One region of the Williamsia sp. R60 genome, then DNA from elsewhere that is predicted to be linked to it. Evidence: predicted binding sites of a transcription regulator. Region 1 holds the regulator's gene; each other region holds the start of a gene.
What was found. Region 1 encodes LexA, which represses DNA repair genes until DNA is damaged. Its sites were predicted from a motif close to CGAACANNTGTTCG; they were not measured.

Region 1 (6,052 bases):
ACGCACAGCGAAACTGCGGCGCGAGATCCGCGAGATGAAGACGTCACGAACCACCAAGCGCGCCAAGCGAAAGCAGGCTGCCGCGTCAGCGGTGACCATCGTCGGGTACACGAACGCCGGCAAATCGAGTTTGATCAACGCGTTGACCGGATCGGGCGTGCTGGTCCAGAACGCCTTGTTCGCAACCCTCGATCCGACAACCCGTCAGATGTCCCTCGAGGATGGCCGTGAACTGGTCATCACCGACACCGTCGGATTTGTCCGGCATCTGCCCACCCAGCTGGTCGAGGCCTTCCGTTCGACCCTCGAGGAAGTCGCCGACGCCGATCTGCTCCTGCACATCGTTGATGGTTCGGACCCGGTTCCGACCGACCAGATCATGGCGGTGCGGAAGGTGATCGAATCCGTGCTCGAGGAGGAGAATGCAACAGCTCCGCCCGAACTGCTCGTGATCAACAAGATTGATGCCGCCGACCCGCTGGTACTGGCGCAGCTCAAAGGGCTGTTCTCGACAGCTGTGTTCATCTCGGCGGCCACCGGCGAGGGCATCGACGTACTCCTCGATCGCATCCGGGAGTCGGTGGCCAGGAACGACGTGCACGTCAGTGTCCGGGTGCCGTATGAGCGTGGCGACCTCGTGTCCCGGATCCATGCCGAGGGTGACGTATTGACCGAACGTCACGAGGCGGACGGGACTGCGATCACCGCCACGGTGCCTGCCGCGCTGTCGCGCCAGCTGGCATCTCTGGCCATTCCCGAGTCAGCCGAATAGCCCTCCGAACTGCAGCTTTGGGCCAGATGTAGAATCCGGTTACAGTTGGATATCCAACCAATGCCACCTGTAATGGAGACCTGACGATGGAACGCACCCTTTTCGAGCCCGAGCACCTTCTCTTCCGCGATTCGTACCGGAGCTTCCTCGAACAGCACGTGGCGCCGAACCACGAACGCTGGGAAGAGCAGAACCTGGTGGACCGGGATGTCTGGGTCGAAGCAGGCAAGAACGGATTCCTCGCGGTGGAGGCGCCCGAGGAGTTCGGCGGCGGGGGAGTCGACGACTTCCGTTACAACACCATCATCGACGAAGAGACCGTCCGCGGCGGCTACAGCGGTATCGGCTTCGCGCTGCACAACGACGTGGTGGCGCCGTACCTGCTCGACCTCTGCAATGACGAGCAGAAGGCACGCTGGCTGCCCGGCTTCGTCTCCGGTGAGCTGATCACCGCGATCGCGATGACCGAGCCCGGCACCGGGTCCGATCTCCAGGGCATCAAGACCAACGCCAAGAAAGACGGCGACAACTGGGTGCTGAACGGTTCCAAGACGTTCATCACCAACGGCATCAACGCGGACCTCGTCATCGTGGTGGCCCGCACCGACCCCGAGGCCGGTGCGAAGGGGTTCAGCCTGCTGGTGGTCGAGCGCGGTATGGAGGGATTCGAACGCGGCCGCAATCTCGACAAGGTCGGGATGAAGGCGCAGGACACCGCCGAGCTGAGCTTCGACAACGTCAAGGTGCCCGCCGAGAACCTCCTGGGCGAGGAGGGCATGGGCTTCATCTACCTGATGCAGAACCTCCCGCGCGAGCGCCTGTCGATCGCTGTTGTGGCGGCCGGTGCCATGGAGTCGGTTCTCGAGACGACAATCCAGTACACGAAGGACCGCAAGGCATTTGGCCGCCCGATCGGTAGCTTCCAGAACTCGCGGTTCCTGCTCGCCGAACTGGCGACGTCCACCGCTACCACCCGTGTGTTCGTCGATCGGTGTATCGAACTGCTGAACGAGAAGAAGCTCACCGTTCCGGACGCGGCGATGGCGAAGTACTACGCCACCGAGAACCAGGTCCACCTCATCGATCGTTGCCTGCAACTGCACGGCGGCTACGGCTACATGCGTGAGTACTCGGTGGCCAAGGCCTTCCTCGATTCACGCGTGCAGACCATCTACGGCGGCACCACCGAGATCATGAAGGAAGTCATCGGCCGAAGCCTCGGGGTCTGAGTACGTTTCATAACTACGCGAAGTGGGGTGCACCGGAAGGTGCACCCCACTCGTGTCTGCGTAGTACCCGCGTTTGTTCGGTTGCCGAGGATGTTGCCGGACGCCTCAGAGGCGCCGCATCACCGTGACGACTTTGCCCAACACAACGGCGTTGTCGCCGGGGATGGGGTCGAACACCGGGTTGTGCGGCATCAGCCACACCGCATCCTTGGTGCGTTTGAACGTCTTGACGGTCGCCTCCCCGTCGATCATGGCCGCAACGATGTCGCCGTTGTCTGCGACATTCTGCTGCCTGACGACCACCCAGTCGCCGTCACAGATGGCGGCATCGATCATTGACTCGCCGACCACCCGCAGGAGGAACAAAGATCCTTCACCGACAAGCTCTTTCGGTAGCGGGAACACGTCTTCGACGGCTTCCTCGGCCAGGATCGGCCCGCCGGCCGCGATGCGGCCGAGGACCGGAACGAACGTCGGTGTCGGCAGGGATTCGTCGGGTACCTGGACCTGGCCGGCCGCCGTGGCCGGATTGAGGTCGGTGTCCTGGATGTTGACCGCCCGGGGACGGTTGTTCTCGCGCTGGAGGAATCCTTTGCGCTCGAGGGTGCGGAGCTGATGAGCGACCGACGACGTGGAGGTGAGGCCGACGGCATCACCGATCTCGCGGATTGACGGGGGATAGCCGCGTTCGCGGACCGACGCCCGGATCACCTCCAGTACGGCTTTCTGGCGCGGGGTCAGCGACCCCTCGGCCAGCGGTTCGGAAGTGACCACCGTCGCGGCCGCCGCGTCCGGCGGCGTCCGGGTGTCTGTCGTATCGGCCATCAGGTCCTCCAGTTCGTACGGTGTCCGGCCAAGGTGTCGTAGCTGTCGAGAGAAGAAAACGCACACGTTGTTCGTTGGATTATGGGGATCACGCTAATGCAATCTGTCACAACTCTCAAACATTTGTTCGATTGGGCGTGGCGTGTGTCGGACCCCCGTGATACAACTCGAACATTCGTTCAATCGAACGAGTGATCGAACTGTTGACCCGAGGATCGAACAATGACTGCAGCCACCACCATCAGCCGCCCGGCCGCTGAGCGGCCCCGTCGCCGGCTCGCCCGAGTCGGTGGGCCCGTCGCCTCCGATCAGTACACCCGCACGGCGCGAGCGCGTGTCGACAGTACTCGCCGGCCGGCCGACCGCAGGCTCGCCGCAGACCGCCGTGTTGTGGTGGGCTGCTCCGAGCCTGGCAGTTACGCACCGTCGGCTGCCGTCGTCGAGCGCGATGTGTATTTCCGCCGACGTGCCTGGGCCGGGGCCGCCGTGGTCGGAATCGGCCTGATGATGCTCGTGTTGTTCCTCATGTTCTTCGGCCGGGTTGTCGAGAGCGGTGCCGCTCCGGCGAACACCGGGACGGCGGTCGTCCACGTGCAGTCAGGAGAATCGTTGGGCGACATCGCCTCTCGAATCGCTCCCGAGATGCCGACCGAAGCGGTGGTGGAGAAGATCATGGACCTCAACGCGATGAGCAATTCAGCGTTGTCGCCCGGGCAATCCCTGGTGACGCCGATCTACGCGCGGTAGCTGCAGTGCTGGGGCAAGCAATCGGCCGGGCGGTATCCTCTACAACAGAGTGTCCGGTCATTCCGACGGGGCCGCTGACGTCCGAGGAACCCTGCATGCACTGCCCGTTTTGCAAGAACGAGGACACGCGGGTCGTCGACTCACGGGTGGCCGACGAGGGCCAGGCGATTCGTCGTCGGCGGGCCTGCTCGCAATGCGGACGGCGGTTCACCACGGTGGAGAGCGCAGTCCTTGCGGTCGTCAAACGCAACGGCGTCACCGAACCCTTCAGTCGCGAGAAGGTGATGAGGGGCGTGAGGCGCGCCTGCCAGGGCCGTGCGGTCGACGATGACCGGCTGCACCTGCTCGCGCAGCAGGTCGAAGAGGCCGTCCGCGCCTCAGGATCGGCCGAAGTTCCCAGCAACGAAGTGGGCCTGGCGATCCTGGGCCCGTTACGGGATCTCGACGAGGTCGCTTACCTTCGCTTTGCGTCGGTGTATCGCTCGTTCGACTCAGTCGAAGACTTCCAGAAAGAGATCGACGATCTGCGAGCGGCCAAACCCTGACCGCCTTTCGTCCGGCAGTGGTGCCGCCGGATCAGCGCAGTTCCCGGATGGCCTTGATCGCCCGTTTCTCCGACACGGGATACGCAGTACGCAGGTGCTGTGCGAACAATCCGACTCTCAGTTCTTCGACGATCCATCCAGCTTGCTCGTTGACTGCGTCCCGGCGACCGGGCGGCACGTGTCGCAGGTGATCAGTCCACGCCGACACCACCCGGTCGATGGCCGCCATCGCCTGGGCATCGCGAGCGGCGCCTGCCGGGAGCTGTTCGAGCCTCGACCTCGCAGCATCGAGGTAGCGGGGGATCTCCGCGAGGTGTTCGTCGCGTGTCGCAGAGACGAATCCGTCGAACAGCAGCTCGTCCAGCTGGTCCCGCACGTCGTCGGCGGCGATCGATCTGCCGGCCGCGGTAATCGCCGTTCGTAGGGGCGCCACGCGGGTCAGGATCGTCGCCACCCTGCGTAGTTTCTCCGTTGCCCTCCCGGTTGCCTGGCGGGCCACATTTTCCCGAAGTGCAGCGAATTCGCTTGGCGTCCAGACATTCGGCGGGTTGGGTACAAGGTCCACCACGGCAGCCCGAACGCAATCGGCCAGAAGAGCAGCGGTGTCCGGGTAGGGGCTCTGGCTGAGGGCGAGTCGCTCCGCGGTGCTCAGAGTCGAAGTCACCGACGGTCGTAGTGGCGGAACGCTGGAGACGATCATCTCGACAACAGCGTCGTACATGTTCGCAGCCTGCTCGGCCTGGGTGGGCACGGCGACCACCGTGAAACCACTGCCCCGGCGGGTCAGGGCGGGATAGCTTGTGATGTCTTGGCCGGCAACAGAACTGCGCAATGTGCGGCTGATGTCTCCGAAGGTGTCCGCGGTCCACGTGGTGGCCACAGGTCGGGATGCGGTGCCGGCCTCACTCTCCAGAGCCGCGCGAGATCTACCGGCCAGTCGATCCTGCAGTTCGCGCAGCGACTTGGAACGTCCGAGAACTTCGCCGTCGGTGGTGACGGCGGTGAAGGTCATCCGCAGGTGGTCGGGGAGTGCGGCCAGTCGTAGATCTGACGCTGCGACGTCAACACCTGTGCGCACACGGATCTCGGCGGCCACCGCCTCGGTGACAGGTTTGCTCCTCGGTGTCACCGACTCCAGTATTCGCGCGGCCAGGTCGGGGGCCGGTCCCACTTGCCGCCGTAGGGATTTCGGCAGGGTGCGGATCAGCTCGGTGATCAGCTCCAAGCGCATGCCGGGGACCAGCCAGTCGAACCCAGAGGGCCGGGCACGCACGAGCAGCGACAACGGGATGAGCACACTCACGCCGTCATCGACGGTGCCGGGCTCGAACCGGTATCTCAAGGCATAACTCGTGTCTCCCTGACGCCAGTGGTCGGGAAAACCGGCCGGGTCGGTGGCGGCAGTGTCGGCCACGAGGTCGGCGGGATCCAGATCCAGCAAGGTGGGGTCAGCTTTGCGTGCGGTCTTCCACCACGTGTCGAAGTGTCTGCCCGACACCACTTCTCCGCCGATGTGTCGGTCGTAGAAGGCGAAGAGCTGGTCGTCGTCGACGATGACGTCGGTGCGCCTCACCCGATGCACCGACTCCTCTGCGTCCTCGAGCAACGCGCGATTGCGGTGGAAGAACGGGTGTTGTGTACGCCAGTCACCCTCCACGAGCGCGTGGCGGATGAACAACTCGCGGGCAACCGCGGGATCGATCGAGCCGTAGTTCACCCGTCGTTTGGTGACCAGCGGGACGCCGTAGAGGGTGACCCGCTCGTAGGCCATGGCCGCTGAGTGTTTCCCGGACCAATGAGGCTCGCTGTATTGACGTTTGACGAGGTGCTCGGCCAGGCGCTCGGCCCATTCCGGTTCTATGCGGGCGGCGGTACGCGCCCAGAGCCGAGAGGTCTCCACGATCTCGGCCGCCATCACGAACCGTGGTGGTTTC
Region 2 (6,052 bases), on a different contig from region 1:
CGCAGGGCCGGGTGATGGTGGCGGTGGTGTCGATGTGCATGTCGGGACATACGCCAGAGCGCAAGTGCTGCTGGAGGATTCACGAGCACTATTGCTGCACTATCAAGATGGGCAGTGGACCGTCGAAGGTGTGTACGAATGACGCACGGTACGCCGCGCGGCGGATGTGCGGCCTTGTTTCACCCAGGGTGACGAGAACACTTGGACAGTCCGGCGTTCCCGACTTCGATGGCAGCGAGCGCCTTCCGGCGCCCTCTCGACACCCGAAGGACCTGATACCGATGAGTCGTCAACTGCACCTGGGCGGATTCCTGATCGCCTCGCCCGTCACCCATTCCCATGCCGCATGGAGGCACCCGGGCTCCACGACGGAATTCTTCTCGCCCGAGCACTATCACCGTGTCGGTCGCATCCTCGAGCGCGGCAAGTTCGACTTCGCGTTCTTCGCGGATCTGCTGGCCGCACCCTTGCGTTTCGGTGCAGATCAGTCCGAACCACTGCGTCGTGGCACCCAGGCCGCCGCGACACTCGATCCGTCCGTTGTCGCCGCCAGCATCGCCGCGGTCACCAGCAATCTGGGCATCGCGATCACCAAGTCCACGACCTACTTCCACCCGTACGAACTCGCTCGGGTCTTCGGATCCCTCGACCACATATCCCGCGGCCGGGTGGCATGGAACATCGTCACATCCCTGACCCAGGCCGAAGCGCTCAACTTCGGTTTCGACCAGCACGTGGCACACGACGAGCGGTATCTGCGAGCCGAGGAGTTCGTGCAGACCGCAGTGGAGTTGTGGTCGGCGTGGGACGAGGACGCCGTTGTCGCGGACAAGGCGAGCGGGGTGTGGGCCGATGCGGACAAGGTTCGTCCGGTTGACCACGACGGCCGGTATTACCGCACCCGGGGCCCGCTGAACCAGCCGAGATCACCCCAGCATCGGCCGGTACTCATCCAGGCCGGATCATCCTCCACCGGAAGGGATTTTGCGGCCCGCTGGGCCGAAGCCATCTTCGAGATCGACCCGACCCCGGAAGGGCGCCGGGCCTACTACGACGACGTCAAGTCGCGTGTGGTCGACGTGGGCCGCAATCCCGACCATGTCAAGATCCTGCCCTCGTTCATCCCGTTCATCGGCGAGACCGAATCGATCGCCCGGGAGAAGCAGGCGTTCCACAACGAACTCGCAGATCCGATCTCGGGCCTGATCACACTGTCGGTGCACACCGACCACGACTTCTCGCAGTACGACCTCGACGCCCCATTGGAAGACATCTCCGTCTCCGGAACGCAGGGACTGTTCGATGTGGCGAGGCGGCTGAGTGAACGGGACAGCCTGACGCTCCGCGACATCGGCAAGCTCTACGCGCAGGGAGTGCTGCTGCCGCAATTCGTGGGTACCGCTTCCGATGTGGCCGATCAGATCGAGGCCGGGTTCACCGGGGGAGAAGCCGATGGCTACATCGTCTCCACGGCCCAGACACCGGGAACCTTCAACGACTTCGTCGACTATGTGGTCCCCGAGCTCCAGCGTCGCGGTCTGTTCCGCACGGAGTACCAGGGCAGCACGTTGCGCGAAAACCTGGGGCTCGGGCATCCGGACGAAGACCTGCCCGCAGACATCCGCGAGCGGTCGCTGGTACCCGCTGCAGGCTGACACCCTGCAGCGCAGGGCAATTCACTGCAGCTTACGTAAGGTGTTGAGGTTCCGGTTGGTGAGGAACCAGCCGGAATCCGACTTCTTCTTCGATCCGGTGCGTTTACCGATCACGCTCTCGAGGGTGTCGCCTTTTCGTACCTGCCAGTACAGCACCGATTCGCCTGCTGCGATCTGTTCCTGCTGCGGATCGAGTTCGCCCGCGATGGCGGCGACGACGTCGACCTGAGCGGGGTCGGAGTAGAAGACGACATATGCGTGCCAGTCGTCTCGTTCGGGGAATGGGTAGGCGTCGATGATCGCAGTGAGCCTGTCGACAGGCACCACAAGAACCCTTGCCGCGTAGCCGAATCGGTCGGACAGAGCCTTCTCGAGTGCAGCGGTGAGTCCGTCCACGTCGGTACTCGGTGACTCGAACAGCACATTGCCGCTGGCGAGCACTGTCTTGACGTTCGTGTGCCCGAGCGCTTCGACGCAGGCCTTGAGATCGGCCATCTTGATTCGGATGCCACCCACGTTGACACCGCGCAACAGAGCCGCGTATCGGTGCGCCGTCCGCGCCATCAGACCCTCCCAGGCTTGTTGATCGATCCGAGGAACAGCGGCAAACCCGTTGAGGCGTCGATGATCTGGTACACGAATGGTCGGTCGGCGACGAAGAGTTCCATCTGCTCAGGGGGCACCGCGGTCACTCCGGCATCGATCTGGGTCGCCGACGCTGCCACCGTGCCTTTTTCGCCCACCGTGATGGTGCTGTCCTGGGCGGCGGCCGTGACGAGCAGCTGGGGACTGATGCCGTTCAGATCGGCAGCGTCGGTGAACAGTTCCCGGACGCCGAGCGCTTCGAGCACGGTCTTGAGATCCACCGAACTCTCCACCTCCCATCGCGGCAGGCTCACCGACACCGAGGTGGTGGGCGCCGAACGCAGCTGTGTGCTCGCCCCGGACAGCACCTGCTGGTCGAGTATCGTCCTCACGTCGCGGCCCTCGGGCAGAAACACCTGCATGGCCAGTCCGTCGGAATAGGGCAGTTGCACACCGGTCCACCCCGCGCCGGAGACCCAGCCGGCCGAGACCGTCTTGCGCATCATGTTGACCTCGTCGACCGATCCGTCTGCGGAGGTGAAATCGGTTGGTGCAGTGGAATCCGGTGAGAACGGCTGTTGCCACGCGGCTGCGAGGTAGACGGTCGAAAGGAGGCTGATCACCGTGTCCGGATTGTAGTCGGTGGGGGTCTCGAGGATCTTGCCCCCGGTGTTCACCGCCAGCCACTTGTCGATGGCGGATTCGGTGTCAGGCGATGTGAAGTCCACCGGATACACCCCGCTGTCGAAACGGCTGCCGAGCACTTCGAGGTATTCGGCGCCGACCTCGACCGAATCGTCGATGAAGATTCCGGCAGCCTGATGGAACACCGGTGGGGTGGGAGGTTTGTCCTCGTCGACGCCACCGGGATCACCATCGAACCGATCGAGCTGGCCGATCAGCGCCGCACTGGCATCGTCGTCCTGTTGACCGATCACCGCATCGAGTTCGGCAGCGGTGGTGCCACCCGCGCCCGCCCGCAGCATCTGTAGTGCGATCATCGCGCTCCACGGTGAGATCACCTGATTGTCCTCGAGGTCGGTGCCCCGCAGCACGTCGACGCCGAACCCGGTGGTGTCGACGACCATGGTGTCTGCCGTTTCGCGCACTTCGTCGACGCCGATCTGGTCGAAGCGGACTCCGGAGGCCTTGGTCAGTTGTGCGGTCACCGCCTGCTCCGTTTCCCGGGCACAACCGGCCACGGTCAGGGTGATGATCAGCATCACCGTCCACAGGGCTCTCACGAGTTGGCTCCTCGTGCGCTCACCCGCCACGGCGTCACCTCACCGGCGAGGTCGACCACCATCAGCTCGTTCGCGAGATTGACTGCGGCACAGACGTGATTGGGCGCCACCTGGACCCGGTCTCCCACCTCCGGCCGCGACTTCGAATTGGCGAAGTCGACGGTGGCGTGGTGTTCGGACAGTGCGATGACACGTGCGTCGGGATAGGTCGGCAGACGGCCACCGCCGCTGGCCCACGCGGGCTGGTCTGCTCCCAGAACCTTGCTGCCACAATCGAGTACCACTTTGCCTGCTTCGCGGTGGACGACCGTGGTGACCGCGGTGAGCGCCACCTGCGCAAACGTGCAGATACCCAACTCCACCTGCTGGGCATCACCGAACACGTACACCCCCGGCCGGATCTCGGTGAGCACCGAAGGATCCGCCTCGCTCGCCGAGGGTGTCGAACCACCACTGCGGATGACCGGATCGATACCGCCGTTGCGCAGCGACTGGGCTGCCATGGCAACGGCTCCGGACTCTTGCCTCGCCACCCCGGCGGGACGGCCGGGCTGGTAGCTGTGTCCGGGAAAGGTGAACGCGCCGAGCACTTTCAGTCCTGCCGCCACCGCACGGTGTCCGACATCGCCGGCGCGCTGAGGATGCACCCCGGTCCGGTGATGACCGCTGTCGATCTCGACGAGCACACGCGCGCCGGGCAAGTGCTGCGCCAACTGCCCGGCGCCTGCCGCCGAATCCACGGTCAGGAGCACCTCGGCCTGATCCATGACCCTGCGAAGTCGTTGCGCCTTGCTCTCGGTGACCCAGAGCGGATAGGCGATGAACAGATCGGTGATGCCCGCCGCCGCGAACACCTCGGCTTCGCCGATGGTGGCGACGGTCAGCCCGACCGCTCCATGCGCGATCTGACGGTGGGCGAGTTCGGTGCTCTTGTGGGTCTTGGCGTGCGGGCGCAGCGCCAGACCCGATCCGGCGGCGAACTCGGACATTCGTGCGAGGTTGGCGTCGAGAACGACGTCGTCGACGGCGAGAAACGGGGTGTCCAGGGCTGCGGTGGCAGTGAGCACCCTGTTGTCGGGGCCTGAGTCGACACTGTCGGTGTGGGTCACCGCGCCGTGCCGTTGAGGTGTGTGAGGGTGCGGCCGGCTGCTGTCGAGTGTGGCGAGGGGTGTTGTCTCCGGCCGCTCGGGCCACCGACATCGCGGTGCATCATGTGGGTCAACAATGCCAGAGTCGGGTCACCCGTGCCGACATAATCGGCTGTCCGGGCCGGTCCGTGGTGAGCGCTGAGAGCCGGCAATTGCCGGGCTTGTTCTTCGAAAACATGTTCGATACGGTGAGGTGTGGGTTGGCACAACGGCCCTCCGACCTGGTCGGAGCTGGAACGGGTTCTTTCCGGGCGGCCGCATGTCGGCGGCCGATCCGGCGAGACCTTTGCCGGCGACGGTGGCGACAGTCCGGCGTGGTCGCGTAAACGCACGCCCTACGAGGCCGGCGAGTTACGACGAGGCAAGTCGCAGGTCCGGTACGCCGAGCTGCACGCCCACAGCTCCTACAGTTTTCTCGACGGGGCCAGCAGTCCCGAGGAGATGGCAGAGGAAGCGCATCGGCTGGGCCTCGAAGCCTTGGCGATCACCGACCACAACGGGTTCTACGGTGTGGTGCGTTTCGCCGAGGCAGCCCTGGAATGGAAGCTGCCCACCGTCTTCGGCTCCGAACTCTCGCTGCTGCGTGATGCCCCTCGCACCGGTGTGGCCGATCCGGACGGTTCGCATCTGCTGGTCCTGGCCCGGGGCCAGGAGGGCTACCGCAGGCTGTCCCGGCAGATCGCCGCCGGACACATGGCAGCAGGTGAGAAGGGACTGCTGCGTTTTGACGTCGAGACGTTGGCAGGGGCCGCGGACGGGCATTGGCTGATACTCACCGGATGCCGAAAAGGCACTGTGCGCCAGGCATTGTCGTCGAGCGGGCCGGATGCCGCCGATGCTGCGCTCGGTGAGTTGATCGACCTGTTCGGCCGCGACAACGTGGCCGTGGAACTGACCGCGCAGGGGATGGCCGATGACGACGAACGCAACGCGGTGCTCGCGGGGCTGGCCCGGCGCAATCGGGTGATGACGGTGGCGACCACGGGCGCCCACTTCTCGGCGCCACATCGCAGGCGGCTGGCGATGGCGATGGCCGCGGTGCGTGCCCGCCGCAGCCTGGACGAGATGGATGGCTGGCTCGCGCCCCTCGGGGGCGCCCACCTGCGCAGCGGAGACGAGATGGCGCGGCTCCTCAGTGCTCACCCCGATGCCATCGACAACGCCGCGATGCTGGCCGGCGAGCTCGCCTTCGGATTGCACCTGATCGCACCGCAGTTGCCGCCGTTCGACGTACCCGAAGGGCACACGGAGAGTTCGTGGCTGCGAGAACTGACCGCACGCGGGGCCACCGAGCGGTACGGCACGCCGCAGAGCCATCCCAAGGCGTATGAGCAGATCGAGCATGAACTCGATGTGATCGACACCCTCGGGTTCCCGGGCTACTTCCTGGTGGTCGAGGACATCGTCAGGTATTGCCGCG
Region 3 (6,052 bases), on a different contig from region 1:
TTGCCATTCGCCCAGAGTCAGTGGGCACCGAACTCGATCAACGGCTCGGCGTTGGCCGGGCTGATCGCGCATGCGCTCGAGAAAGACTGCGGTGCAAGCAGTTATCGAGCTGCGAGATTCACCATGGACATCTTCCGGCAACCGGATTTCGCTCCGATTCAAACCCGGGGCACGGTGGTACGAGAAGGGCGCAGCATACGAATCGCCGATGTTTACGTTTACCAGGGTGATCGAACTGTGGCGCGGGCTTCGCTGGTGTCGGTGAAACCGACCCGGGAACCGGCGGGTGCCCGATGGCGTCCGGTCAGTCCCTCCATGTCCCTGGACGAGCGGGTCGCAGAAGCGTTGCCGCAACCTGGCATCCTGTGGGGCAGTGACGAACACCCTGATGGGTGGAGTGTGCCGATGCCGGAGCATCAGAATGCCAGTCGGAAGCGGCTCTGGTTTGACCAGCCCTCACTGTTTGACGACGTGGACAACACGCCGCTGATTCGTGCAGCCATGCTCGGCGAGCTGACCAATACTCTTACGAGCTGGGGCGATCGGGGTGTCGGATTCATCAACCACGATGCGACCATCCTGCTGGCCCGAATGCCGATCGGGAACGTCGTGGGGATCGAAGCCGACAACCATCTGTCTGCAGATGGCATTGCCGCGGGCGCGGCCACCATGTGGGACTGTCAAGGTGCATTCGGAATGAGCATGGTGGGCGCGATTGCTCATTCGGCCGGCAGTCTGGACGCGTCGAGCGGACCGGCTAATTGGCAGGAAGCCGAGAGTTCTCACCGGGCTACTTTCGACGCCGTCGAGTAGATGACGACAGCTGCCCGCGGGTCCTGATTCGATGAGCCCTGTGCCGACATGACTCGGGCGGGTTCATCCGAACAGATGACTATCGAATGTGTGTTCGAATGATTAGAGTGGTGGTAGCTGATCGCATGATGAACCAACTCTGAGATACGTGGGACTACGCCAAATACCTCGGTCGGCTGGCCCAGTGTTGTTGTCCCGATGTTGTTGTCTTGGAGGGGGTGTGGTGATGGCTGTTATTGATCTCGTTGATGAGGTCATCGAGGTGGAGTTTCCTGATGATCCGGCCGGCACCGTGGGCGTGGTCAGGGATCTGATCGCGTTGCGTAATGCTGTCGAGGCGCGGTTGGCGGCCGGCGCTGCGCTCATCGACCGGTTGGGGTTGGCGAAACGGGCAGGGTCGACGACGTCGAAGTTGTTGCAGGCCAACGGTGCTGCTCCGGTGACGGCGGCGCGGTGGCTACGGATCGGCACCGGGCTGACGGGGTTGGATCGTACGGACGGGTATTTCCGGGACGGGTTCCTCTCCGCCGAGCATATCGATGCGGTAATTCGAGGAATCAGCCATGTTCGCCGCCGTGCGGTGGGTGTGATGAGCGACGACTTCCGATCTGAGGTTGAGGGAGCACTCCTCGCTCATGCGATCTCTGGTGCGCCGCCCGCGGAGATCGGCCGGATCGCCCGGACGGTGGGTAACAAGGTCGCCGGAGAACAGGGTGGGGTGCCGGCCGCCGAGGACGCTTCGTTGAACAGCCTGGACTACGTCGTCACCAGCGATGGCCGCTTGTCGGGCAGCTTCGATGTGGATGCGGTGATCGGGGAAAAGATGATGGCCGCGCTCGATGTGTGGTCCCGACCCCGTCCCGAACCCGACGGGAGCGCCGATACCCGCACACCGACGCAACGACGAGCTGACGCCCTGCACCAACTCCTCGACTGCGGTGGCGGTGGGCAGGGCCTGGTGTCAGCACCGAAAACGGAAGTTGCTGTGACGGTTCCGGCTGATCATCCCGACCTTGCGTCACTGCGGTGGATGGGTCCGGTCACCGAAGCAACCGCAGCCACGTTGGCGTGTGATGCCACCATCACCTCGGTCACCCTGGACGGGCAGCAGGTGCCGATCGATCTGAGCCCACCCCAGCGTTTGTTCACCGGGCCGGTGCGTAAAGCGATTCTGCTTCGCGATACCTGCTGCATCAAATGCGGGGCACCGGCAACCTGGTCAGACTGCCACCACATCGTCCACTGGGCCGATGGCGGGCCGACCACCCTCGCGAACGGATGCCTGCTGTGCCGGACGTGCCATCGGGCCGTGCACCACACCGACTGGGACATCACCATGGGCACCGACGGGCATCCCTGGCTGATTCCGCCCGCCGACATCGACCCCGCCCGACAACCGCTACCGGCCTACAACCGCCGAACCCTCACCCTCGCAGCATAAGTCGACCAGCGACTGCCATCCGCGCCCTCGATGTGGTCGAGACCGCGCAAGATCCTTGACAACTCCATAGTGTGAGCTCCGCGCGGGTGTTTTGCGACTCCCAGGCCAGCGGGGTGCAATTGCCCGCCGTCAGTACTGCTGCTGGCCCGCCATCTGCGTCTGGATTCGTTGCTGCAGGCGTTGCAGTCCCATGGTCGACAACCCGGGGATCTGGCTCTCCAGCTGGCGGACCAGGTTGTGGTCGTTGATAACCTTCTCGCTCGACTGGATGAGAACTGTTCCGGCGCCGGTGAAGTCGAACTGCTGTTCCTCGCCACTGGCGGCGCCCATCATCGCTGCACCGGCTGCCATGAAGCCCGTGATCCACCCCTGGTCGTAGTGGTGACTAGGGGAGGGGCAATCGGCCCAGCCGACCAGTGCCTCTGGGTCGACCCGCAACGGCGGTTCGGCGAACATGACCGGTCCGTTCGAGGATGCCAGGAACTTGCCGGTGCCGATGAGTGTCAAGTAGCCCGGCACGATCGACTGGTTCAGCTGAAGCCCGGGCTCGAAAGCCAACAGGTTGGCCGCCCGAACCGTGAGGTTGCCGTCTTCGAGGTCGTACGAATTGATGTCGAAGCCGCGGTCGCCGATGATCAGTGTTCCCTGGCCCTGGGCGATCACGTAGTCGCCCATGTACAGCGGCGCGCTGATGGTGCCGGCCAGCGACTGCATCATGGCTGTCTGCATGCCCTGGACCAGAGCCTGGAACTGCATCTGTCCGTAGTAGGCGATCATGGCGCCCTTGGACATGATCCAGGGCTTGGTCAGCTGCATGTAGTACGCGTACGTGTTGCCCGGAATGTTGTCGTCACCTTGCAGCATCGACGGATTCAAGATGTCGCTCATGGCTTTTCCCTTACAGCTTCTGTTCGGATGCTTGGACGAAAACGGTTCCTTGGCCCTGGCACTGCAACTGCATGGCCTCGCCGGCGCCGCGGCCGACGGCGTCGCGCCAGCCCATCGTCGATTTGAGCTGCGTTTGGACGTTGCCGAACGTGCCGACGAAGGCCTGCGGATCCACGATCACCGGATACTGGCCGCCGACCTGGATCTCCAACACCTCACCGTGAGCCAACAACACGACCGAGCCCATGCCCTGAAGTTGGGTGGTGAACATACCGTCGCCGGTCAATGCGCCGGTGGCGGCTCCGCGTAGAGCACCCATGATTCCGCCGCCTCGACCGCCGCCGCCCCCGCCGCCCTGCGAGGTCATCGAGACAATCGATGCCTGCAGCCCCGACGTGTAGCCGAGCGTGCGCGATGCGTCAGCGGTGACCGTTCCCCCCTGGGGCATGTCGATGACATGGACGGCAAGACCGGCAAACCCGTAGTGCACGTCGCCATTTCCCTGCGCAAGCATCGTGGCCTCGTGCTCGCCGCGCATCATCCGACCCGCCATGCCCGCGACGGCACCCATGCCGCCCATTCCCGGCATGCCACCCCCTCCTGCACCGGGGATCTGGTGCGGCGAGAACTGCACCTGACCGGTGTAGAAGAGCATCGCGCCCTTACGCGCAACCACGCCACCGGCGTGACCGACGTTGACCTTGACCACTTTCGAGTTCACTTTTTCAAAGACCATTGCACTCACCGTTCCGCCGGCTGGATGGACACAACACCCTGACCCTGCCACCGCAGCGAGAACGCCTCACCGCCGTCCTGGCCAATCATCGACCGCCAGCTGACGTCGGTGACAAACGATTGCTGCAGTTGACCTTTGGCAGACACAAACGCATCCGGGTCGACCACCAGAGGCATGTTCGGGCTCACCTCGAGATGAATCAAAGGACCGCCGGCCGACAGCAGGGCAACCTGACCCGTGCCCGACACCGTCGTGGTGAAAAGACCCTGCCCGCTGGACATTCCGCCGAGTCCCGAGAACTGGACATTGGTTTGGAGATTACCGGCCATCGCCAGCAACTGCCGAGACTCCACCTGGATCGTCTCGTTGTTCAGCTGCAACACCGTTGTGTACTGAGCGCCGATCGCGAGGTGGACCAGGCCATTGCCCGTGCACTCCATCAGTTTGAGCGATTCACCGGTGGCCTTCTGTTTGAGGCCGGCGAGCACACCCGCCCCGCCGCCGAATCCGGCTGCCTTGAACTCAACCTGTCCCTGGTACGAGACCATCGACCCGCTGACGGCTTTGATCGATGTGTTGTTGAGCCGCGCCTCGACCACGCGTTTGGTCAATCCGAATAACTCGGCCATGTTGTGCGTCCTCTGAGTTCAAGCGTGCTGAGCGATGACTGACATATCGTAGGCACCAACAACCCAGGTGAACAGCCCGAATCCTCGGTTCGACTGACGTCCGCACACATGGTTCGTCGCGCGGCGCCGCCGAGCGCAGCCGGAATGCCCGATGGGTTCGACCAGACGGACGTGAGCGCTGGTCGGCTGCCGTAACGTGACCGGCGTGAATGATGCGTCGTGGGGTGCGGTAGGTGTCGGGATTTTTCTCATCGCGGTGGTGTTCGGTATCGGCTTGTATGTCCGGTACAGACAGAACGAGGCGGCTCGGCTTGATCACGACGTCGATCTTGCGGTGAAACTGCGGACGATCGCAGGCCAGGACCCGGTACGGGCGGCGGCGATCGACGAGTTCGAGACGGCGATCTACGAACGGTTGTTCTACGCATCCACGGTCGGGCCACGAGCGCGGGGCGCGGCGTGGGCCCTGTTGGGTGCCGTGCTCGCGGCGTTCGGTGCACTTTGGGTCCGCGACGGAGGTGGAGTCATCACGGACGTCGTGCACTACGGATTGGCCGCTGTGGCAGCCGGTTTCGCTCTGACCTTCTTGGTGTTTCTGGGACTGACGCTGTACGCGGCAACCAGCATGCCGCGGATTTCGTTTGCGGACTCGTACAGCGACGAGCCCGAAAGCTCCACCGACTGAGGCGAACCCATTGTCGGCGAGGCCTGATCGGTGTTCGGCAGACGTCAGTAGGGCTGGTAGCCGTACGTCGGCGCCTGCACAGGTGCCCTTTTGCGGCCCAACACGATGCCGGCGAGGCTCGTCCAGGTGACCACCAGCAGGGTCAGGGTGGCGAGCACGGCGCCCGGACCTGTAGAGAAATCCTTGGTGGCCTCGAAGACCTCGGACTCGAAGTCCGACTCGAACAAGATGCAAATGCTCGGCGCCGCCAAGAAGATGATCGCCAGCAACAGGTGCAGAACCGACAGAACAAAGACGGCGATCGAATTGCCGAAACGTCCTATGTTGCAGAGAATGAGCAGGCCCAGAACGGCGACCGGTAGTACAAAGAGCGGAAGGAACACCCCGGCATAGGGAGCTCCGCTCGCCCCCGATCCCAGATCAACCGATTCTCCTGCTTCGAACACCCGCCCCCAACCGTTGACCGAGGCTCGCGGGCCGCTGCTCGTCTTCGGCTCGAAAGACGCCCAGGTCAACCATCCGTAGGCAACCATGAGTAGGGCCCCGACGAGCGCTGCGGCACCGAAGGCGCGCGTGAGCCCGACCGCAACCGGCTTGGGATCAAAACCCGGCGTCGGCGCCCCGAACTGCGGCGTCCCGTACTGCGGTACCCCGAACTGAGGGCTCCCGTATTGAGGGCTCCCGTACTGGGCGGGTTGTGAAAACTGCTGTGCGCTCGGCTGATACGGCGGTGGGTACGGCACGAACTGATCGGAGGGCTGGGCATGCGGGTACGGATTGAAGCCATTCTGGTCGACGTGGCCGGAGTGGTAGGGGTCAGCTGGTGCGGCGAACTGCTGCGTGGGTTGCGCGTCGCCGGG
Region 4 (6,052 bases), on a different contig from region 1:
CGGAAGCCGCGCAACATGCCGACAACCCCGTCCACCTGGGCGGGCGTCATTCCGAAGTTCGCGAGTTGCTGTGCCACAACATCATCCGATACCTGCTGGGCAACGATCTCGCGACCCGACGCGGCGGAGAGAATGTCTGCAACCTCGCTGAACGACAAGTCGGCCGGACCCAGGACGCCTTGCGTGTGGCGTCCCGCCCAACCGTCCGACAAGAGTCGGGCGACAGCAACATCCCCGACGTCCCGGGGGTCGACAAACGAAATCCGTTGGTCGACTGGCAGCGTGGTGGCGAGAACCCCATTCCGGAGGCTCTCCAAGTCCATCAACAAGTTCGTGAAGAAATACCCACATCGCAAGTGAGTGACAGCAGCGCCAGTGCTGTCGAGGCGATCCTCGGTCTTCCCCAGCCCGTCGATCTCACCGAAACCATGCCTTGCCTCTGCGCCCACGCTGCTCTGGAACACCACGCGCTCGATGCCGCATTCCACGATGGCGCGGGCGGCGCTGGCACCCATGCGGTCGTACCCCGCGACCGGGTCATCGTCGTCGGTCGGTGGATCGACCCAGTAGAGAGCCCGCGCCCCTGAGCAGGCCCGCGCGACCGCGGGGGCGTCGCCGAGGTCCACCTCGACGATGTCCGCCTTTGTACGCACTGCAGCTGGGACTTTCGCGGTATCCCGCACCAGCAATCTCGGACGTACCCCAGCCTGGATGAGCAGTTGCGTCACTCGCGACCCGACCCGACCGGTTGGGGTTGTCACCACAATCGTCATGACGTCACCTTCCTTCTGCACTTGCGTGTCGACATGATGCAACACAGCACCGACAAACAGGTTCTTCAGCACACGGGTAGCAGGTTGGACGATAGCTGCCTGGCTCGAATGCTTGCTGCTGCCAACCTCTTCCGACCAATTGGCAGGTTGGTCGGAGTTGGCCGCATGGGGCACGATTTCACAGGGCTATTGGACAATCGACCCGGCGGATGAGGGCAGAGGTGCCTGGAACGGCCATCCGACCCACAGGTGGTGAGGCCCTTGAAGCCTGGATGCCTTGATGCCGCACGGTCAGGCATCGCTGCCCCGACACGATGTCAGACCCGGTCGTTAGACTGGACGGTTCGATGGTGCCAATTGCCCCAAAGACCCTGGGATGCAACGAAATAACTTCAATCGAACACTTGTGCGAACCGATAGTTTGTTCTATCGTTATGCCATGGATATCGGGGGAATCCGCACAGCGCTGGCTGTGGTTGCGCAGGGGTCACCACCCGAGGCCGATGATGAATTGGCCGAACAGGTGGTGGCGTTGATCAAGATTCGCCATCTCGTTGATCACGTCATGTCGGTGTGGGTGGGCGCACTGGACCGGCGGGGCGTGGCCAAGAGATCTGGTGAGTCGTCTACCGCGTCGTTGCTGATGGCCGGCGGGCTGGCGCCGGGGTGCGCGCACCGGATGGTGCGGGTCGGCCGGGCGTTGGTGTCGCTGCCCCGGGTGGCCGATCATGCTGCGGAAGGTGACTTCTCAGGCGAGCAGGTCGATGCGATCGTGCGGGGCATCGCACATGTGGAACGTGCCGTGGCGCAGTTACCTGGCCCTGCGCGTGAAGCATGCGTGAATCGTCTGTTGGGGCAGGCGTGGTCGGGTGCAACGCCTACCGAGATCGGGGAACGAGCCCGGGGAGACGCATTCGCCCTGGCTGTTGATTCCGGTGGCGTGCCGGTGGCGGAGAACACCGAGCTGAACACTCTGTCGCTAGGCCTGAGTCCCGATGGACGGATGCGCGGCAGGTTCGATGTCGATGCGATTCTCGGCGAGAAACTGTTGACGGGCCTGGACCCCCTGACTCGGCCGATTCCGGGCGAGGATGGCACACCTGACCAGCGATCGACGGCGCAACGGATGGCCGAGGGGCTCGAGCGGTTGATCGATGCTTACCTGCAGGCCGAAGATCGGCCCACGGTCGGTGGTGTGCGCCCGCATCTGACGGTGACCGTCGATGCCCGCGAGTTGGCCGGGGAAGGCGTGGCGCCACCTGATCCGGCCGCGCCGACCGACGAGTACACCCGGTTCCTCGACGACAAGGGGTATCGGTCCGCGTTCCGGTTGCAGTGGATGGGCCCGGTCAGTGGCCGAGCGGCGCAGATGCTGGCCTGCGATGCAACGTTGACGTCGATGATCTTGAACGGTGAGCGGGTACCGCTTGATGTCGGCCGCGAGCATCGCACGGTCACCCCGGCAATCCGTAAAGCGTTGCTGGCACGCGACTGTGGGTGCGCGTTCCCCGGCTGCGGGCGGCCCGCCGGATGGACCGATGCCCACCACATCGAGCACTGGTCAGCCGGCGGGAGCACCAGCCTCAGCAATACCGTCCTACTGTGCCGGCACCATCACCGGATGATCCACCACCACGGATGGTCCGTCGCCATAGGCAACGATGGGCATCCGTGGTTCACGCCGCCCAAAAGCGTTGACCGCGAGCAAAAGCCGATACCTGCGCATCACCGGACCACCAACACACCGGCAGCAGCCTAGAACGCTCGCCTACACCGTCACCAAGTGACCTGGATCTGCTCTTTGACAACTCCATAGCGTGAAGGCGAGTTGGGTGCTCAGTTTTGCAAGGGCAACAGTTCGTCGGCCATCTGGTCGAGAAACTCGGCGATCGACTCGACGGGCACCACCGGGCGCACCACAAACTTGGTGATACCGGCGTCGACGAAACGGCCGAGTTCAGAACGGGCCTCGTCCCAGCCCCGGCACACCAGCCGCTGCGGATCGGCGAGATCCTTTCGCCGACGTGCAACAGCGGCGATCACGGTGTCGACGGCGGTGTCGTCGGAACCGTGCGGTGCGACAATGAGATTCGTGCCGTAGTGATCGGGCTCCACCTCCCGGCCGGCCTCTGAGGCAGCGGCTTCGATCTGCCGTCGACAGTCGGCGGCCTCACCGGGAGTGACGAAGCTGCCCAGCCACCCGTCGGCCAGTCGCCCGATCCGACTCATGCTGACCGGGAGGCGCCCGCCGAGCCACAAGTCGAGTGGTTTTGCTGGGCGCGGGCCCACAGTTGCCTCGTCGAGGTGAAAGAAGCTGCCCTCGAAGGTTACTGACGGTTCGGTGAGCAACGCCCTCACCACGGAGAGTGCCTCCTCGAAGACTGCGCCGCGCTGACCGGGAGGTACGGGGTACATCGTCCGGTCGGACACCGTCGCCGGTTGAACGCCGAACGCCGGGAGAATCCGGCCCGGAGCGGTCGCTGCGAGGCCGGCCAACTGCGCGGCGACCAGCGCAGGGTTACGGCCGGGCAGGACCAGCACCCCGGTGCCGAGTTTCAACTTCTCGGTTCGGCCCGCGGCGTAGGCCAGCCCGATCAGCGGATCGACGTGGTGTGCAGATGAGGCCTGATCCGACAGCCACAGCGAGTCGATGCCACGTCGTTCGGACTCGTCGACGAGCTCCGCCAGGGCGGGACCTGCCGCGAGCGACCGGTCCGTGGACGAGACAACTCCGACTCCGATGCGAACCTTCATCCGTCAACGGTCGCACATCGCTGCGTGGGCCAAAGCAACCGTCAGGGTGTGGTGGCGAGTGTTGCCCCGTCGGTCACCGGCCGGCTGCCGTTCGTGGCGGGACGGGTCCGGTCGATGATCGCGGCCGCGACATGCGCCGCATCTCGGTCGATCCCATGGAACCGACCCGACCCCCACGTGTACATCCAGGGCAACCCGATGAACGAGAGCCCCGGAACGGCAGTGATCCCTCGCGTCTGCATCGGGCGGGCGGCACCGTCGAACACGCTGGCCTCGATCCACCGGTAGTCGGGCCGGTAGCCGATCGCCCAGATGATGCTGGTGACACCCGCCTCGGTCAGATCGAGCGAGGTGGGCTCGGAGTCCGGTTCCCAGACCGGCTCGTAGCGAGTCGCCGGCGGTGCGTCGATGCCCTCGCGTTCGATGTGCCGGTCGATGTCCTGGCAGATCGAGTTGTACACGGTGTCAGCCGAATCGAGCGATGCACGAAGGGTCGGCGCGAACTCGAGCCTTGTGTCTTTGCCGTTCTCCAGCAGCCCGTACAACTTCATCCCCTGCGACGCGAACTCGCGCAGGTCGATGTCGCGGCCACCATCGCGGCCGGTGACGTAGTGATTGGTCTTCTCGCGCGCGGCCTGGCCGCCGGGATACTCCTGCACACCGATGTCGTAGACGCCCATGTCGGCGAGCCAAGTCATGCAGTCCCGGCCGCGGTAGAAGCGCGCAACGCGGGGCGCCTTGCCCATCGCCAGATGCACCCGACGCCCGGCCAGGTGCAGGTCTTCCGCGATCTGCGCCCCGGACTGGCCCGTGCCGACAACCAGTACGGCTCCCTCGGGGAGTTGCTCCGGATTGCGGTATTGCTCCGAATGGAGTTGCACCACAGCGGGGTCCAGAGAGGGGGCGTACGGCGGCACGACCGGGACGGGGTATCCGCCGGTTGCGACCACTACGTCGTCACACGTCACCGTCTCCGATCCGGCCTCCGACAACAGGGTCAGCTCAAAACCGCCGCCGTGGGCCTGACGAAGCCGGGTCACCCGGGTGTTGGTGCGCAGCGGAGGGGTGAAGGTATCGAGCCAGCCGTTCAGCCACTCGACCACCTCGTCACGCTTCATGAAGCCATCGGGATCCGAGCCCGCATACGGGTAACCCGGAAGTCGGCAGTGCCAGTTGGGTGTCACAAGCGTGAAGTTGTCCCAGCGGGTGTCGGACCACGCATGCACGGGGGTCTTGGCCTCGACGACGAGGTGCTCGATGTCCTGGCGCCCCAGATACCAGCTGACCGAGAGACCGGCCTGCCCACCGCCGACGATCACCACCGGAATGTGTTTTGCTACCTCAGGCATGTGCCAACTCCCGCCAGGTCGCGGTGCGGGCTTCGTCGAGTTCGGTCACCCGGGAGTACACGTCCGGTCGGCGATCACGGAGATGGAACATACCGCCCCGCATCTGCTCGAACGCCGCCGTGATGTCCACTTCGGCCACCGCCATACCGCTGCCGAGCAGAGTGGTCGCCAGGATGTTCCCGCCGGGGTCGACCACCTTGGCGTTACCCACGTAGTTGAGAGACCCGAACGTGCCCGACTGGTTGGACGCCACCCAGAACACCTGGTTGTCCAGGGCTCGGGCGATGTCGAATTGGTTGAACCGGTAGGTCCACCGGTCCTCCTGCAGGTTGTCGGCGCGAGCGGTACGGGCGGCCGGCCAGGCCGACAGACTGGCGATGATCTCGGCACCGTCGAGCGCCATCACGCGTGCGGCTTCGGGAAATGCTTTGTCGTAACAGATCTGCAGCCCGATGCGGCCTACCGGCGTCTCGAAAACGGGATACCCGTCTCCGGCGGAGTACGACATGTTCTCGCCGAGCGGCTGATGCACCTTGCGGTAGGTGCCGTAGATCTGACCACCGTCGAGCAGCGCCGCGGCGTTGTACCGCGTTTCCCCGTCGTCTGCCAGCTCGCAGAAACCGATCGCCACCACGAGGTCGCCGACGATGCTCTGCACCTTCTGCAGTTCGGGCCCGTTCACCGAGATGGCCGGCGGCAGTGACCGATTGGTGTTCTTGACGGTGTCACCGTGATTGCCCAGCGACGACAGGTAGCCCCCTATCGCCGCCTCGGGCAGGGCCAAGAAGTCGACGCCCTGCTGCCTGGCCTGGTCGGCAAGCGTGGCGATCAGGGCATAGTTCTGGTCGAGATCGCGCGTGAAGTTTGCGGAAACGCCTGCGAGGATGGTCATTTCGGCGTCCTCAGACCATGTACGTGGAGTTGATGATGGCACCCTTACGGGCGTAATGAATCAACGCATCCTGCACATCAAGCGGATGAGCCGGAATCACACCCTCGATCAAATCCTCCTCACGACCACCATGAAGTGCCAACCCGAACCGACAGCAATACACCGTCCCACCCTCACCGATGAACGTTGCCAACGAATCATTGATGTTCTGCTCCCCCGGGAAACCCGAATCACCCGTCGTCGGAAAACCACGCGTCGCCAGACAGTTGATCGCACCAGGGCCA

Region 2: a site for LexA is predicted at 4,802-4,815, ahead of ACVWY6_RS12745 (error-prone DNA polymerase). Genes of this name have one in related genera too.
Region 3: a site for LexA is predicted at 897-910, ahead of ACVWY6_RS07640 (DUF222 domain-containing protein). Genes of this name have one in related genera too.
Region 4: a site for LexA is predicted at 1,171-1,184, ahead of ACVWY6_RS00605 (DUF222 domain-containing protein). Genes of this name have one in related genera too.

Annotation. Positions count from the first base shown of each region.
Region 1 is NZ_JBSSGR010000004.1:272,262-278,313, forward strand. Features, by position in the region: gene hflX (GTPase HflX) at 1-772, shown strand, start outside; gene ACVWY6_RS20210 (acyl-CoA dehydrogenase family protein) at 859-2,001, shown strand; gene lexA (transcriptional repressor LexA) at 2,107-2,826, opposite strand; gene ACVWY6_RS20220 (LysM peptidoglycan-binding domain-containing protein) at 3,049-3,573, shown strand; gene nrdR (transcriptional regulator NrdR) at 3,669-4,118, shown strand; gene hrpA (ATP-dependent RNA helicase HrpA) at 4,150-6,052, opposite strand, start outside.
Region 2 is NZ_JBSSGR010000002.1:1,245,258-1,251,309, forward strand. Features, by position in the region: gene ACVWY6_RS12720 (DNA polymerase Y family protein) at 1-142, shown strand, start outside; gene ACVWY6_RS12725 (LLM class flavin-dependent oxidoreductase) at 282-1,655, shown strand; gene ACVWY6_RS12730 (DUF1697 domain-containing protein) at 1,677-2,219, opposite strand; gene ACVWY6_RS12735 (serpin family protein) at 2,219-3,484, opposite strand; gene ACVWY6_RS12740 (alanine racemase) at 3,481-4,551, opposite strand; gene ACVWY6_RS12745 (error-prone DNA polymerase) at 4,828-6,052, shown strand, end outside.
Region 3 is NZ_JBSSGR010000002.1:174,647-180,698, forward strand. Features, by position in the region: gene ACVWY6_RS07635 (acyl-CoA thioesterase domain-containing protein) at 1-813, shown strand, start outside; gene ACVWY6_RS07640 (DUF222 domain-containing protein) at 1,040-2,254, shown strand; gene ACVWY6_RS07645 (AIM24 family protein) at 2,384-3,142, opposite strand; gene ACVWY6_RS07650 (AIM24 family protein) at 3,153-3,878, opposite strand; gene ACVWY6_RS07655 (AIM24 family protein) at 3,884-4,507, opposite strand; gene ACVWY6_RS07660 (hypothetical protein) at 4,713-5,192, shown strand; gene ACVWY6_RS07665 (hypothetical protein) at 5,237-6,052, opposite strand, start outside.
Region 4 is NZ_JBSSGR010000001.1:151,500-157,551, reverse strand. Features, by position in the region: gene ACVWY6_RS00610 (NmrA family NAD(P)-binding protein) at 1-773, opposite strand, end outside; gene ACVWY6_RS00605 (DUF222 domain-containing protein) at 1,213-2,532, shown strand; gene ACVWY6_RS00600 (TIGR03854 family LLM class F420-dependent oxidoreductase) at 2,610-3,527, opposite strand; gene ACVWY6_RS00595 (MSMEG_0569 family flavin-dependent oxidoreductase) at 3,569-4,876, opposite strand; gene ACVWY6_RS00590 (carbon-nitrogen hydrolase family protein) at 4,869-5,768, opposite strand; gene ACVWY6_RS00585 (MSMEG_0572/Sll0783 family nitrogen starvation response protein) at 5,779-6,052, opposite strand, start outside.